2 regions of the Kitasatospora sp. NPDC051702 genome follow, and region 1 is predicted to be linked to the other one. Evidence: predicted binding sites of a transcription regulator. Region 1 holds the regulator's gene; the other holds the start of a gene.
What was found. The regulator HrcA, encoded in region 1, represses chaperone genes, less so after heat shock. The targets are predictions, from matches to a motif close to TTNGCACTCNGNNNNNCNGAGTGCNAA.
Positions count from the first base shown of each region.

Region 2: a site for HrcA is predicted at 2,812-2,838, ahead of AB0N04_RS19110 (FmdB family zinc ribbon protein). Genes of this name have one in related genera too.

Region 1 is NZ_JBFAZB010000022.1:15,228-22,734, reverse strand. Features, by position in the region: gene AB0N04_RS19575 (PDZ domain-containing protein) at 1-241, opposite strand, end outside; gene AB0N04_RS19570 (16S rRNA (uracil(1498)-N(3))-methyltransferase) at 326-1,081, opposite strand; gene dnaJ (molecular chaperone DnaJ) at 1,199-2,341, opposite strand; gene hrcA (heat-inducible transcriptional repressor HrcA) at 2,418-3,452, opposite strand; gene htpX (zinc metalloprotease HtpX) at 3,716-4,636, shown strand; gene AB0N04_RS19550 (hypothetical protein) at 4,740-5,324, shown strand; gene AB0N04_RS19545 (DUF3097 domain-containing protein) at 5,356-6,183, shown strand; gene AB0N04_RS19540 (Uma2 family endonuclease) at 6,192-6,746, opposite strand; gene hemW (radical SAM family heme chaperone HemW) at 6,787-7,507, opposite strand, start outside.
Region 2 is NZ_JBFAZB010000021.1:34,095-41,601, forward strand. Features, by position in the region: gene AB0N04_RS19095 (sigma-70 family RNA polymerase sigma factor) at 1-877, shown strand, start outside; gene AB0N04_RS19100 (hypothetical protein) at 1,066-1,287, shown strand; gene mscL (large conductance mechanosensitive channel protein MscL) at 1,377-1,796, opposite strand; gene AB0N04_RS19110 (FmdB family zinc ribbon protein) at 2,471-2,800, opposite strand; gene AB0N04_RS19115 (MFS transporter) at 2,958-4,322, opposite strand; gene AB0N04_RS19120 (potassium/proton antiporter) at 4,711-6,195, opposite strand; gene AB0N04_RS19125 (penicillin acylase family protein) at 6,506-7,507, shown strand, end outside.

The DNA.
Region 1 (7,507 bases):
CGACCGGCACCACGTGCACCTCGGGCGCGCCGTCCCGGGTGGAGGTGAAGGCGATGTGCCGCCCGTCGGGGGCGAACCGGGGGTGGTGGACCGGCAGGTGGTCGGCCGTCAGCCGCCAGGCCCGGCCGCCGTCCAGCGGGGCCAGCCAGACGTCGTTCTCGGCGACGAAGGTGATCAGGTCACCGTGCAGATGGGGGTGGCGCAGGTAGGCGCCCGCAGGGGTGCTCAGGGGTTCCGTCACGCGGCCAGCGTAGGCACGTGCGCGTACGACGCGCTCCGCTTTTCGCAGACTCCGGCGCCCGGGCGAGCCGCCCGGTCCGGCCGGTCAGGACCAGCGGCCGGTGCGCCCCAGCAGCAGTGCGCCGGCGGCCACGCCGGCGGTCGAGGTGCGCAGCACCGAGGGGCCCAGCCGGTACGGCCCGGCGCCCGCCTCGGCGAAGGCCGCCAGCTCCTCCGGGGAGACCCCGCCCTCCGGGCCCACCACCAGCACCAGGTCGCCGCCCTCCGGCAGCTCGGCGTGCGCCAGCGGCCGGGAGCCCTCCTCGTGCAGCACGGCGGCGAACGCCGCGGCGGCCAGCACCGGCGCCAGCTGCCGGGTGGTCATCGGCTCGCGCACCTCGGGGAAGCGCAGCCGGCGGGACTGCTTGCCCGCCTCCCGGGCGGTGGCCCGCCACTTGGCGAGCGCCTTGGCACCCCGGTCGCCCTTCCACTGGGTGATGCAGCGGGAGGCGGACCACGGGATCACCACGTCCACGCCGACCTCGGTCATGGTCTCCACCGCCAGCTCGCCGCGGTCGCCCTTGGGCAGGGCCTGGACGACGACGATCCGCGGCGCCGGCGCCGGCTCCGGCTCCCGGCGCACCGCCGCCACCGCGACGTCGATCGCGTCCTTGCCGAGCACCTCGGCGACCGTGCCGTCCACGCCCAGGCCCAGGCCGTCGGCGAGGGTCACCGCCTCACCGGCGGTCAGCCGCTTCACCGCGGCCGCGTGCCGCCCCTCCGGCCCGTCCAGGCGCACCACGGTGCCGGGCGCGGCGGCGGCGATCCGCTCGGTCTCGACGACGAAGACGGGGGCGGTCATGCGGGGAACCTCCGGTGGTGGGGCGGAGCGGGGGCGCTCCGGCTGGGCGGGCACGCGAAACCGGGCGGGCACGCGAAAGGGGTGCCGGGCGGATCCCCGGCACCCCCGCGCGGACGGCTACCGGCCGTTGAACGCGTCCTTCAGGCGCGAGAACAGGCCCTGCTGGCCCGGCGCGAACTGGCCGGCCGGCCGCTCCTCGCCGCGCAGCACCGCGAGCCGGCGCAGCAGCTCCTCCTGCTCGGCGTCGAGCTTGGTCGGCGTCTGCACCTCGACGTGCACTATCAGGTCGCCCCGGCCGCCGCCGCGCAGGTGGGTGATGCCCCGCCCGTGCAGCGGGATCGACTGCCCGGACTGGGTGCCCGGCCGGATGTCGACCTCCTCCAGCCCGTCGAGGGTCTGCAGCGGCACCTGGGTGCCGAGCGCGGCCGCCGTCATCGGGATGGTGACGGTGCAGTGCAGGTCGTCCCCGCGCCGCTGGAAGACGGTGTGGGTGGTCTCGGCGATCTCGACGTACAGGTCGCCGGCCGGGCCGCCGCCGGGGCCGACCTCGCCCTCGCCGGCCAGCTGGATCCGGGTGCCGTTGTCGACGCCCGCCGGGATCTTGACGGTCAGGGTGCGGCGGGCGCGCACGCGGCCGTCGCCGGCGCACTCCGGGCACGGGGTCGGCACGACGGTGCCGAAGCCCTGGCACTGCGGGCAGGGGCGGGAGGTCATGACCTGGCCCAGGAAGGACCGGGTGACCTGGGAGACCTCGCCCTTGCCGCGGCACATGTCACAGGTCTGCGCGGAGGTGCCGGGGGCCGCGCCCTCGCCGCTGCAGGTGGTGCAGGTGACCGCCGTGTCGACCTGGAGCTCCTTGGTGGTGCCGAACGCGGCCTCCTCCAGGGTGATCTCCAGCCGGATCATGGCGTCCTGCCCGCGCCGGGTCCGCGAGCGCGGTCCGCGCTGGCCGGCCGCGGCGCCGAAGAAGGCGTCCATGATGTCCGAGAAGCCGAATCCGGCCGCGCCGGCGCCGAAGCCGCCCGCGCCCGCGCCGCCGCCCGGGGACAGCGGGTCGCCGCCGAGGTCGTAGACCTGGCGCTTCTGCGGGTCGGAGAGCACCTCGTAGGCGGCGTTGATCTCCTTGAACCGCTCCTGCGTCTTCGGGTCCGGGTTGACGTCCGGGTGCAGTTCGCGTGCCAGGCGCCGGAACGCCTTCTTGATCTCGTCCTGCCCCGCATCCCGTCGGACGCCGAGTACCGCGTAGTAGTCCGTGGCCACCAAATGCTCCGCTTGTTCCGCCTGTAGAAGTGCTGCGACTGGACACCGCCGTTACCCGTGCAACGGCGGTCGATTGCTACGACTCGGCCAGGATCTGACCCACGTACCGCGCCACCGCACGCACCGCCCCCATTGTGCCCGGATAGTCCATCCGGGTCGGACCGATCACACCCAGTTTGGCCACGCTCTCGTCGCCCGAACCGTAACCGACCGACACCACCGAGGTGGAATTCAGCCCCTCGTAGGCGATCTCGCGCCCGATCCGGACCGTCATCCCGGCGTCCGCGGTCTCACCCAGGAGGCGGAGCAGGACGACCTGCTCCTCCAGGGCCTCCAGCACCGGCTGGATGGTGAGCGGGAAGTCGTGGCCGAAGCGGGTCAGGTTGGCCGTGCCGGCCAGCATGATCCGCTCCTCGTTCTGCTCGGCGAGCGCCTCGAACAGCGTCGCCAGGACGGTGGTGACGGTCGGCCGGTCCGCCTGCTCGAACATCGCCGGGAGCTCCTCCAGGAACCCCGGCACGTCCGGCAGCCGCTGGCCGGCGGCCCGCGCGTTGATCCGGGCCCGCAGGTCCGCCAGGACCGTCTCGCCGACGGTGCCCGGGCAGTCCACCATCCGCTGCTCGACCCGGCCGGTGTTGGTGATCAGCACCAGCATCACCTTGGTCGGGGCGAGGGCGACCAGCTCGATGTGCCGGACGGTGGAGCGCGACAGCGACGGGTACTGCACCACCGCGACCTGCCGGGTCAGCTGCGCGAGCAGCCGCACCGTGCGGGCCACGGTGTCGTCCAGGTCGACGGCGCCGTCCAGGAAGTGCCGGATCGCCCGGCGCTCGGGGGCGCTCATCGGCTTGATCTCGGCGAGCTTGTCGACGAACAGGCGGTAGCCCTTGTCGGTGGGGATGCGCCCGGCACTGGTGTGCGGCTGGTGGATGTAGCCCTCCTCCTCCAGCGCCGCCATGTCGTTGCGCACGGTCGCCGGGGAGACCCCGAGGTTGTGCCGCTCCACCAGGGCCTTGGAGCCGACCGGCTCCTCGGTCCCCACGTAGTCCTGGACGATCGCGCGGAGCACGGCGAGCTTGCGGTCGTCCAGCTGGCGGATCTCACCGGCCATGGGGCACACACCTCCGTCTTCGCACGTTGTCCGTCTGTGTCACAGATGCTGCCGACCGCTCCGGGAAGGCCCCGGATCCGGTGACCGCCCTGGCACTCTGAACCTACGAGTGCCAGAACCGTACCTGCCAGTGTAAGGCCCGGGCCTTGAGGCAGGAACGGCCCGGCCGGAGTGATCCTGCCCGCAGTTCCCGGCGCGGGGGTGGTGCCGTGGGGCCGTCCGGGTGGCAGCATCGGAAGCGACGGCGAATGGAGGAGCAAGCGATGTCGAGCTCGGGCCAGCACACCCGTTTCGCGCCCGACCGCGGTCTGACCGGCCGCATGGTCGTGACGATGTTCGTGATCGGGTTGCTGTACGTCGGTTTCACCGGCCTGCTGATCGCGCTCCTGCGCGGCGCCTGGCCACTGATCGTCCTCATCTCCGGCGGGCTGTTCGTGGCCCAGTTCTGGTTCAGCGACAAGATCACCGAGCGGGCGATGGGCGCCCACCAGGTGAGCCCGGAGCAGTACCCGCAGCTGCACGGCACCATCGACCGGCTCTGCGCCCTCGCGGACATGCCCAAGCCCCGGGTGGCGGTCGCCGACAACGACATGCCGAACGCCTTCGCCACCGGCCGCAACCCGCAGAACGCCGTGGTCTGCGTCACCACGGGGCTGCTGCGCCGGCTGGAGCCCGAGGAGCTCGAAGGGGTCCTCGCCCACGAGCTGTCGCACGTCGCCCACCGGGACGTCGCGGTGATGACCGTCGCCGGGTTCCTCGGCGTCCTCGCCGGCGCGATGACCCGGATCGCGGTGTACGGCGGCTTCATGGGCGGCGGCCGCAACAACAACGACCAGAACGCGGCCATCGTCGCCCTGATCATCCCGCTGGTGTCGATGGTCGTCTACGCCATCAGCTTCCTGCTCACCCGGCTGCTCTCCCGCTACCGGGAGCTCGCCGCCGACCGCGCCGCCGCCCAGCTCACCGGCCGGCCCAGCGCCCTGGCCTCCGCCCTGACCAAGGTCACCGGGCAGATCGCCGCCATCCCCAGCAAGGACCTGCGCCAGGCCCAGCCCTACAACGCCTTCTACTTCGCCCCCGCGCTCGGCGCCCGGGAGACCGCCGCCCAGCTGTTCTCCACCCACCCGACGCTGGAGAAGCGGCTGGACCAGCTGGCGAAGATCTCCGAGCAGCTCGGCCGCTGACCGCGGGGCTCCCCCGCCCACCGCCGCCGCGCCGCCTCACCGGCCCGCCGCCTCGTCACCCCTCCGCCCCGCCACCCCTCCGCCTCGACGCGAAAGGACCACCGTGGGAATCCTGGACGCCCTGTTCGGCCGCACCAAGCCCGTCAAGCCCGACCTCGACCAGCTGTTCGGCGTGCCGTCCGCCGCCCTCACCCTGGAGGCCGGGGCCGGGTTCACCCCCACCGGGCTCGGCTCGGTGTGCTTCGCCGCCGTCGAGGGCGCGGCCTTCGGCCAGGTCGAGCAGCAGGTGCGGGAGCTGCTGGACGCCGACACCGAGCGCGGCGGCGTCCCGGTGGAGGCCTCCAAGGACGGCTACGGCTACTCCTGGCTGCTCGCCCGGCACACCCCCGAGGAGCTGCCCGAGCTGGTGAACGACCTGCACGCGGTCAACAGCGAGCTGGAGGGGAACGGCTTCGGGCCGCAGCTGCTCTGCTCGCTGGTGGGCTTCCGCGACCCGCAGGGCCGGTCGCTCGCCCTCGTCTACCTGTACAAGCGCGGCACCTTCTACCCCTTCGCGCCGATGCCCGGCGGCGGCGAGCGGCGCAACAGCCCGCTCGAACTGCAGGTCAACGCCCTGCTCGGGAACGACCTGCGGCTGGAGAAGGACCTCAGCCGCTGGTTCCCGGTCTGGGGCGCGCCCGGACTCTGACGGTCCGTCCGCACTCCCTATAGTCGCCTGCATGCGCAGCCGCCAGTACGGACCCGACCTGACCCCGCCGTGGAAGAAGCAGACCCCCGCCCCGGAGGTGCCGGCCGACCGGGACCTGGTCGTCGAGGAGGCGGCCACCGGCTTCTGCGGCGCGGTGGTGCGCTGCGAGAAGACCGCCGAGGGCTTCACCGTCACCCTGGAGGACCGCTTCGGCAAGCACCGGGTGTTCCCCCTGGTGCCGCGCGGCTTCCTGCTGGACGGCCGGGTGGTCACCCTGGTCCGCCCGGCCGGCCCCGCCCCCGCCCGCACGCCCGGCCGCACCGCCTCCGGCTCGGTCGCCGTCCCCGGCGCCCGGGCCCGGGTGGCGCGCGAGTCGCGGATCTACGTCGAGGGCCGGCACGACGCCGAACTGGTCGAACGCGTGTGGGGCGACGACCTGCGCATCGAGGGCGTGGTCGTCGAGTACCTGCAGGGCGTGGACGACCTGCCCGCGATCGTCGCCGAGTTCGCCCCCGGCCCCGGCCGGCGGCTCGGCGTCCTGGTCGACCACCTGCTCCCCGGCACCAAGGAGCACCGGATCGCCGCCCGGGTCACCGGCGACGCCGTCCTGGTCGTCGGCCACCCGTACGTCGACGTCTGGCAGGCCGTGAAGCCCTCCTCGGTCGGCATCCCCGCCTGGCCCGACGTCCCCCGCGGCGAGGACTGGAAGCAGGGCACCTGCCGCCGCCTCGGCTGGCCGGCGGACACCCCCGCCGCCTGGAAGCACATCCTGTCCCGGGTGAACAGCTACAAGGACCTGGAGCCCGAGCTCCTCGGCCGCGTCGAGGAGCTCATCGACTTCGTGACCCTCCCGGACTGACGTCCGGATCAGAGCGTTCCGAACTCACCGGTCTCCAGGGTCATCCCCAGGACGTCCACGGGGATCGGGTCCCCGAACTTGGTGGTGCGCCCGGACCAGTAGTCCGGAACGCCCGAGGCGGTCGCCGTGCGCGGCTCGGTGAGCATCAGGCACTCGCCCTTCGTCGGATCGACGATCAGGTAGACCGGGATCATCCCCCCGGCATAGATCTCCCGCTTGACGTGGTAGTCGCGGTGGACGCTCGTCCTCGAGACGACCTCGACGACGAGCGTCACCGCCGGTGCGGGGACCAGACGCCCGGGGCCCTCGACGGCGCCCCGCTCGATCACCACCAGGTCGGGCTGCGGCTCGCTGCCGTCCGCGGGGAACGCCACGTCCTGGGTCTGGAGCCGGTGCCAGCGGCCACGGGGAATCTGGTCGACGATGGACTCGATGATGAGGTTGTGGACCATGTCCGGCCCGGCCATCATCACGATTTCCCCCCTGATGAGCTCGGCCTTGACGCCTTCCGGGACCTCCAGGTTCTCGAAGATCCCCGTCATCCGGTCATCGATGGCGGTCACTGCGCGCTCCCTCCGACGGCTGACACCACGTTAACGGCCGTCAGTCCACCAGGTCACGCACGACCGCGTCGGCGAGCAGCCGGCCCTGGAGGGTCAGGGTGGCGCGGCCGTCGGCGTACGTCCCCGCGGCGAGGAGGCCGTCGGCGAGGTGGCGTTCGGCGGCCCGGCGGCCCGCGGCGGTGAGCAGCTCCAGGGGGATGCCCTCGGCGAGGCGCAGTTCCAGGAGGACGCGTTCGACGCGGCGGTCCTCCTCGGTGAGGACCTCGCGGGCCTGCGCGGGGGTGCGGCCCTCGGCGAGGGCCTGCGCGTAGGCGGCCGGGTGCTTGGCGTTCCACCAGCGCACGCCGCCGACGTGGCTGTGCGCGCCGGGGCCGGCGCCCCACCAGTTGGCTCCGGTCCAGTACAGCTCGTTGTGGCGGCAGCGGCCCTCCGGGGTGGTGGCCCAGTTGGACACCTCGTACCAGGAGTAGCCGGCGGCGGCGAGCGCCTGCTCGGCGATCAGGTAGCGGTCGGCGTGCACGTCGTCGTCGATCATCGGCAGTTCGCCGCGCTTGACCCGGGCGGCCAGCCGGGTGCCCTCCTCGACGATCAGGGAGTAGGCGGAGACGTGGTCCGGTCCGGCGCCGATCGCGGCGTCCAGGGAGGCCCGCCAGTCGTCGTCGGACTCGCCCGGGGTCCCGTAGATGAGGTCCAGGTTGACGTGCTCGAAGCCGGCCCCGCGGGCCTCGGCGACGCAGGCCTCGGGGCGGCCGGGCGTGTGG
Region 2 (7,507 bases), on a different contig from region 1:
CCTCGACGAGATCGCCAGGACGCCCCTGCTCGATGCCGCCGAGGAGGTCGAGCTCTCGCTGCGGATCGAGGCCGGCGTGTACGCCCAGCACCTGCTGGACGAGGGCGGGTTGCCCGACGGCGTCTCGCGCGAGGAGCTGGAGGTGATAGCCGAGGACGCGGAGCGCGCCAAGGACGTCTTCATCCGCTCCAACCTCCGACTCGTCGTGGCGGTCGCCCGCCGGTACCCGCGCAGCGGCCTGCCGCTGCTGGACCTCATCCAGGAGGGCAACGCCGGCCTGGTGCGCGCCGTCGAGAAGTTCGACTACGCCAAGGGTTTCAAGTTCTCCACCTATGCCACCTGGTGGATCCGGCAGGCGATCACCCGCTCGATCGCCGACCAGTCCCGCACCATCCGGCTGCCCGTGCACCTGGTCGAGGAGCTCGGGCGGATCCGCCGGGTGCAGCGCGAGAAGTCCAAGGAGCTGGGCCGCGAGGCCGACCCGGCGGAGATCGCGGCCGAGCTGGACACCACCGAGGCCCGGATCAAGGACGTGCTCGACTGGGCCCGTGACCCGGTCAGCCTCAACATGTCGGTCGACGACGAGGGCGAGACCCAGTTCGGCGACCTGGTCGAGGACACCGGGGCGACGTCCCCCGAGGACGCCGTGATGGTCATGCTGCGCCGCGAGGAGCTGGACGACCTGATCGGGCGGCTGGACGACCGCACGGCCTCGATCATCCGCTCCCGCTACGGGATGGAGGACGGCCGCGAGCGCACCCTCACCGAGGTGGGCAAGCAGCACGGCCTCACCCGCGAGCGGATCCGCCAGATCGAGAAGCACGCGCTGGCCGAGCTGAAGAAGATCGCGGACCACGCGGGCTTCGAAGCGGCCTGACCGAGCGGCCTGACCGAGCGGCTTGGCCGACCGACCCGGCCCACCGGTCCGAGCGAGCCGCCCGGCCGTGGCACGCGACCGGACCGGCCTCCCGGGCCCCGGTGCGGAGAACTCCGCACCGGGGCCCGCGGTTCGCGGAGCCTAGGCTTGAGGGCGGAACGATCCGGGCGAGCAGCGGAGTGAGCAGGGTGGAAGAGCAGGAGCAGGAGCAGGAGCAGGACCGGGGCCAGCGGAAGCGCGAGGAGCAGCCGGCCGCGGCCAAGGCCCGGCTGGTCTTCCGTGACCCGCTGGACCAGCAGTCGAGCGACGACACCGACGCCGGCTGGGGCGACCGCCCCGGGGCGGGGGAGAGCGGTGGGCGGGGGCTGGACTGGTACCTGAACCAGCGCCCGCCGCACCACGGGGACTGAACGGCGCCGAGCGGCGCCGAAGGGGACGGGAACGGACGGGACGGGAACGGACGTGGCGCGGACGGGGGCCGGGCGGGTGGTGCGGCCCGTCAGCTCCGGGCGGTGACCAGCGCGTCGCGGATCTCGGTGAGCAGCAGCACCTCCTTGGCCTCGGCCTCCGCGGTGGACTCGGCGAGGGTCTTGCGCCGCGCGGTGAACCGGTTCATGGGGACGATCAGGCAGAAGTAGACGACGGCCGCGGTGATCATGAACTGCAGGACGGCGCTGAGCACCGATCCCCACAGGATGAAGATCCCGGACACGACCTCGCCGGTGGGGCTCACCTCGCAGGGGCCCTTGAGGCAGGAGCTGTAGGACGCCAGGTCCTTGGCCCCGAACACGCCGACGATCGGGTTGATCACGCCCTTGACGAAGGCGTTGACGATGTTGGTGAAGGCCGCGCCGATGACGACGGCGACGGCGAGTTCGACGACGTTCCCGCGCAGCAGGAATTCCTTGAAGCCTTTCATGCCGCCGTGAACGACGAAGTCGTCGCCCGGTTACGGGTGATCTTCCAGTGCTCCGGATTGACAACCCGTCCGGCCCACCGCGCCGCCCGGAGGGGGCGGCAGCCCGGCCCGGGCGGGCCCGACCGCGAGTGCCGCGGCCACGGCGAGCAGCACCGCCGCGGGCACCCCGGCCCGCCGCCGTACGACGTGCCGCCAGCGGTGCCACCGGCCGGCGCCGCGCCGGATCGGCGGGAACCGGGGCACCTCCTGCCGGGGCGGGACGGTGGGCGCGGGCAGCGGGATCGAGAGGATCGGGGAGGACATCGGCACCACCGGGGTCGTAGGGCGCCGGCCCCTGCCGGGCCGGCCGCGTTCTGCTGACCCACACGATGGGCGCCCGGCGCCGCCGCGGGAAGCCGTTATCCGCAGCCTGTGGACAACCCGGCCCCTGTGGACGAATCCGTACACCCGCAGGAGTGAGTACGGCCGGCCGGATTGACGACCGGGCCGGTCCGGGGCCACCAGAAGGGCCTGGAACCACGAGAAGGGCCTGGGACCACCAGAAGGGCCCGGAACGACGAAGGAGGCCCGGAACGACGCCCGGGAACGACGAGAAGGCCCGCCGCCCCCGCGCGGAGCGGGGGTGACGGGCCTGTCCCGTGTCGTCGACGGTGCCGGCCGGGCCGGCGCCGTGATCAGCTCGCGGCCGGAGCCGGGCTCGAAGCGCTCGAGGAGCTCGAAGCGGAGGACGTCGAGGAGGACGTCGAGGTCGAGGACGAGCCGTTCGAGGACGTCGAGGACGAGCCGGTCGACGCCGAGCCGCCGGAGCCCACCGAGCTGCTGGAGGACGAGCGGCTGTCGGTGCGGTAGAAGCCCGAGCCCTTGAACACGACGCCCACGGCCGAGAAGACCTTGCGCAGTCGTCCCTGGCAGTCGGGGCACGTGGTCAGCGCCTCGTCGGTGAACTTCTGCACCGCCTCCAGGCCGTTGCCGCACTCGGTGCACTGGTACTGGTACGTGGGCACTTGTCTTCCTCCTGGCACTCTCGCCTGATGAGTGCTAACGATGGTCAATGATGCGGCATTCCGCGGGATCAGTCCAGCGACTCCGGTGTGAGATGAGCCGGGTTGAACGCCCGCGCCGTTCCGGGGTGGTGGTCCGGCGCGGACCGCGGGTACCGGCTCAGCCCTTGGCCGCACCCACCAGCTGCCGCGCCGCGGCGTGCTCCGACGGGGCCGCGTCCGCCGCGGTCGCCCCGTCCGCACCGCCGGCGCCGACCGCGCCGCCGGGCGCGACCAGCAGGTGTCGCAGCGCGACCAGCGCGACCAGGCCGAGGCCGGCGCCGATCACCGGCACCAGGAAGCCCGCGGACGGCCCGTTGGCGTCGATCAGCTGGCCGGCCACCATCGAGCCGACCGCCAGGCCGAGGCCGATGGCGCCGGTCAGCCAGGTGAAGGCCTCGGTCTTGGCGCCGTCCTCGACCAGCGTCTCGACCAGGGTGTAGCCGCTGATCAGGGTCGGTGCGATGGCCAGGCCGCAGACCAGCCCGGCGACGGAGAGCGCGACCAGGTTGGGCATGGCCCACAGCGTCGAGCAGCCCAGGACCAGCAGCGCGTAGCTGGCGATCATCCGCTGCTGCACCGCGTGCCGCCAGGCGATCACGCCGTAGAGCACGCCGGCCACCATCGAGCCGCCGGCGAAGATCCCGTACACGGTGCCGGAGGCGTCGTGCTGGCCGACCGAGTCGGCGAAGGCGTTCACCGAGACCTGCATGCCGCCGAAGACGGCGCCGACCCCGAGGGTGACGCCGGCCAGCAGCCGGACGCCGGGCGAGGAGAGGGCGGAGGCGCGCCGGGCGCCGGGGCGCGGCGTGATCCGGGCGGGCGCGGTGCGCCGCTGGGTGGCGAAGACCAGGCCGCCGACGAGGGTCAGCGCGGCCTCGGCGATCAGGCTGGCGGAGGGGTTGACCGAGGTGGCGATCTTGGCTGCCACGATCGGGCCGACCACGAAGGTGAACTCGTCCGTCACGGACTCGAAGGCGAACGCGGTGCTCACCTTGGCGGCGGAGGTGGCGGACGCGCCCTCGGCGCCGAAGGTGGCGACCCAGCGGGCGCGGACCATGGCGCCGATCTGCGGCACGCTCGCACCGGCCGGGACGGCGGCCAGGAACAGGGTCCAGGCCGGGGCGTGCCCGAGCGCGAGGGCGATCAGCACGCCGACCGACAGGGCGTGCACCAGGACGGTGGGGACGAGCACGGTGGCCTGTCCGTACCGGTCCGCGAGGCGGCCGGTCTGCGGGCCGATCAGGGCCTGCGAGACGGCGGCGACGGCGGTCACGGTGCCGGCGGTGCCGTAGGAGCCGTGGGTGTCCTTGACGAGCAGCAGGATGCCCATGCTGAGCATCGCGTAGGGCAGCCGCGCGACGAACGCGGGCACCAGGAACGTCCAGGCGCCGGGCGTGCGGAGCAGCGCCCCGTAGCCGACGCGGGCGGGCGCGCTGGTGGCGCCGGCGTCCTCGGCGTTGTCGACCGTTCGGCGGGCCGTCACGGTCGGTCCTTCCTGCTGCCTGGTAGCGCGGCAGGGCATGGTGTGGCCCCGACGGCGCCGAGAGTCGTCCTCTCGCGCGTCGACCGGGGTAGATACCGGGCCGGTCCGGCGTGTGGGCCGGGGCCGGACCGCGGCCGCCGAGCGGTCGCGCCAACTCTGCGTCAGGCAGATGCTGGGTGTGGTGTATCCATCATACATATACGCGCGTAGATGTCGCGCTGGCCACCACACTACAGGGCAAATCCAAAACTGTCCTGCCTATTGAAGGTGAACGGCGCGTTAAGCCTTGAAAGCCACCCTCAACCCGCCGCCGCCCGCCGCCGCCACCCGGCCCGGCCCCGCCGCGAGACCTCCGCCGCGAGACCCCGCCGCCGCACCCCGCCCGGGCTCACCGCCCGTTCAGCCACCCCGCGAGCTTGCCACCCCGGTCCACGGCCCGCAGGCGCCGCTCGGCCGCCTCGCCGACCGCGTCCGTGGTGACCACCAGCAGCTCGTCCCCGCCGCGCAGCACCGTCGCCTTGTCCGGCACGAAGGAGTTGCCCTCCCGCACCACCAGGGTGACCGCCGCCCCCTTGGGCAGCCGCAGCTCGCTGATCTCCACGCCGGACATCCGCGAGGTCGGCGAGAGCGCGACCGACAGCAGGTGGCCGTGCAGCTTCTCCAGCGGGGCGGACTCGATGCCGAGGTCCTGGCCCATGGCGCCCTCGCCGACCCGCAGCCGCTTGGCCACCCAGGGCAGGGTCGGGCCCTGCAGCAGGGTGAAGACGACGACCAGGATGAAGACGATGTTGAAGACGTCCTCGGCCCGGTGCGCGCCCGACACCACCGGGATGGTGGCCAGCACGATGGGCACCGCCCCGCGCAGTCCGGCCCAGCTCAGCAGCGCCTGCTCCCGCCCCGGGACCTTGAACGGGGTCATGGTGAGCACCACCGAGAGCGGCCGGGCGAGGAACACCAGCACGCCGCCGATGACCAGCGCGGGGGCGACCGAGGAGCCCATGGTCTCGGGCGTGCAGAGCAGGCCGAGCAGCACGAACATGCCGATCTGCCCGATCCAGGCCAGTCCGTCGGCGAAGCCCCGGACGGCCGGGCCGTGCGGCAGCTTGGCGTTGCCGAGGATCACCGCGCAGATGTAGACGGCGAGGAAGCCGGAGCCGTGCAGCAGCGCGCCGCCGGCGTAGGCGAGCACGGTGAGCGCCATCACGGCGATCGGGTACAGGCCGGAGGACGGCAGTGCGACGTGCTTGATCCCGTACGCGCCGATCTTGCCGACCGCGAACCCGACGGCGGTGCCGATCGCCAGCTCGGCGACGATCGTGCCGACCAGGACGTACCAGGAGTCCAGCTCGCCGACGGTGGCGAAGGCGACGACCAGGATGACGACGGGGGCGTCGTTGAACCCGGACTCGGCCTCCAGCAGGCCGGTGAGCCGGTGCGGCAGCGGGACCATCCGCAGGACGGAGAAGACGGCGGCGGCGTCGGTGGAGGAGACGATCGCGCCGAGCAGCATCGAGGTGCGCCAGTCCAGGCCGACCAGCCAGTGCGCGCCGGCCGCGGTGACGAACACGCTGATCCCGACGCCGACGGTGGCGAGCGCGGTGGCGGCCGGCATGACCGGTCTGACCTCGCGCCAGCTCGTCTTGAGGCCGCCCTCGGCCAGGATGACCACGAGCGCCGCGTAGCCGAGCACCTGGGTGAGCTCGGCGTTGTTGAAGGTGACGCCGATGCCGTTCTGGCCCAGCGCGACGCCGATCCCGAGGTAGATCAGCAGGCTGGGCAGGCCTGATCGGGTGGAGATGCGCACGGCGACCACTGCGACCAGCAGGATCACGGAGAACTCAAGGAGCAGCTGGTTCAGGTGGTCGATGTTCACGCAGTGGCACCTCGGGCAGGCAGGGGCGGGCGGGGTGTCGGTCGTGCTGGCGAAGGGGGGCCCGTTAAGAAGTCGTCAATGCTCCCCTTGCGGATCGTTACGCAGTCTAACATTTTGCCATATCTTTAGTTTCCTGTCCTCCCCGGGCCCCCACCAGCCCTTCCGGGACTCCCCGTTGACCTCCTCCGATCCCGTGCGGAGCGTCCCCCGTGCACGGTGCTCGGCCGACTCGGCCTAATGTGGTGCCCTGTCACGGCCCCAGGCCCTGGACACGCCCGCCCGCCCCGAAGTCAGGACCGCAAGGACCCAGATGCCCCGCTCGAAGAAGTTCCGGCGCGCCCGTCTGTTCGTGATCGTGCTGGTCGTGCTGCTGGTGGCCGGCGTCGGCTACGGCGGCTACCGCGGGGTCACCGCGGTCCGCGCGTCCTTCCCCGAGGTCGACGGCAGCGTCAAGGTGGCGGGCCTCAGCGCGCCGGTCGACGTCAAGCGGGACGCCAACGGCATCCCCCAGCTCTACGCCGACACCTCCGAGGACCTCTTCCGCGCCCAGGGCTACGTCCAGGCGCAGGACCGGTTCTGGGAGATGGACGTCCGCCGGCACATCACCGCCGGGCGGCTCTCCGAGATGTTCGGCGACGGCCAGGTCGACACCGACGCCTTCATCCGCACCATGGGCTGGCGCCAGGTCGCGCAGAAGGAGTTCGACACCAAGCTGTCGCCGGAGACCAAGAAGTACCTGCAGGCCTACGCGGACGGCGTGAACGCCTGGCTCGCCGAGCACCCCGGGGGCGAGAAGGCCTCCCTGGAGTACGCGCTGCTCGGTGCCGTCAACGGCGACTACAAGCCCGAGCAGTGGACCCCGGTCGACTCGGTGGCCTGGCTCAAGGCGATGGCCTGGAACCTCTCCGGGAACCTCCAGGAGGAGATCGATCGCGCGCTGCTGGCCCAGGACTTCGGGCCGGACAAGATCGCCGAGCTCTACCCCGAGTACCCGTACACCCGCAACGGCACGATCGTGAAGACCGGCACCGTCTCCGGGGACACCTACCGCCCCGCCGACGGCAACCCGCCGACCGGCTCCGCCCCCGCTGCCACCGCGCAGGGCGCGGCCACTACCAAGGCGCTGCTGCAGGGGCTCACCGACCGGGTCGACGGCATGCCGCAGCTGCTCGGCCGCCCCGGCCAGGGCATCGGCTCCAACTCCTGGGTCGTCGCCGGCAGCCACACCACCACCGGCAAGCCGCTGCTGGCCAACGACCCGCACCTCGGCCCCGGCCTGCCCTCGGTCTGGTACCAGATGGGCCTGCACTGC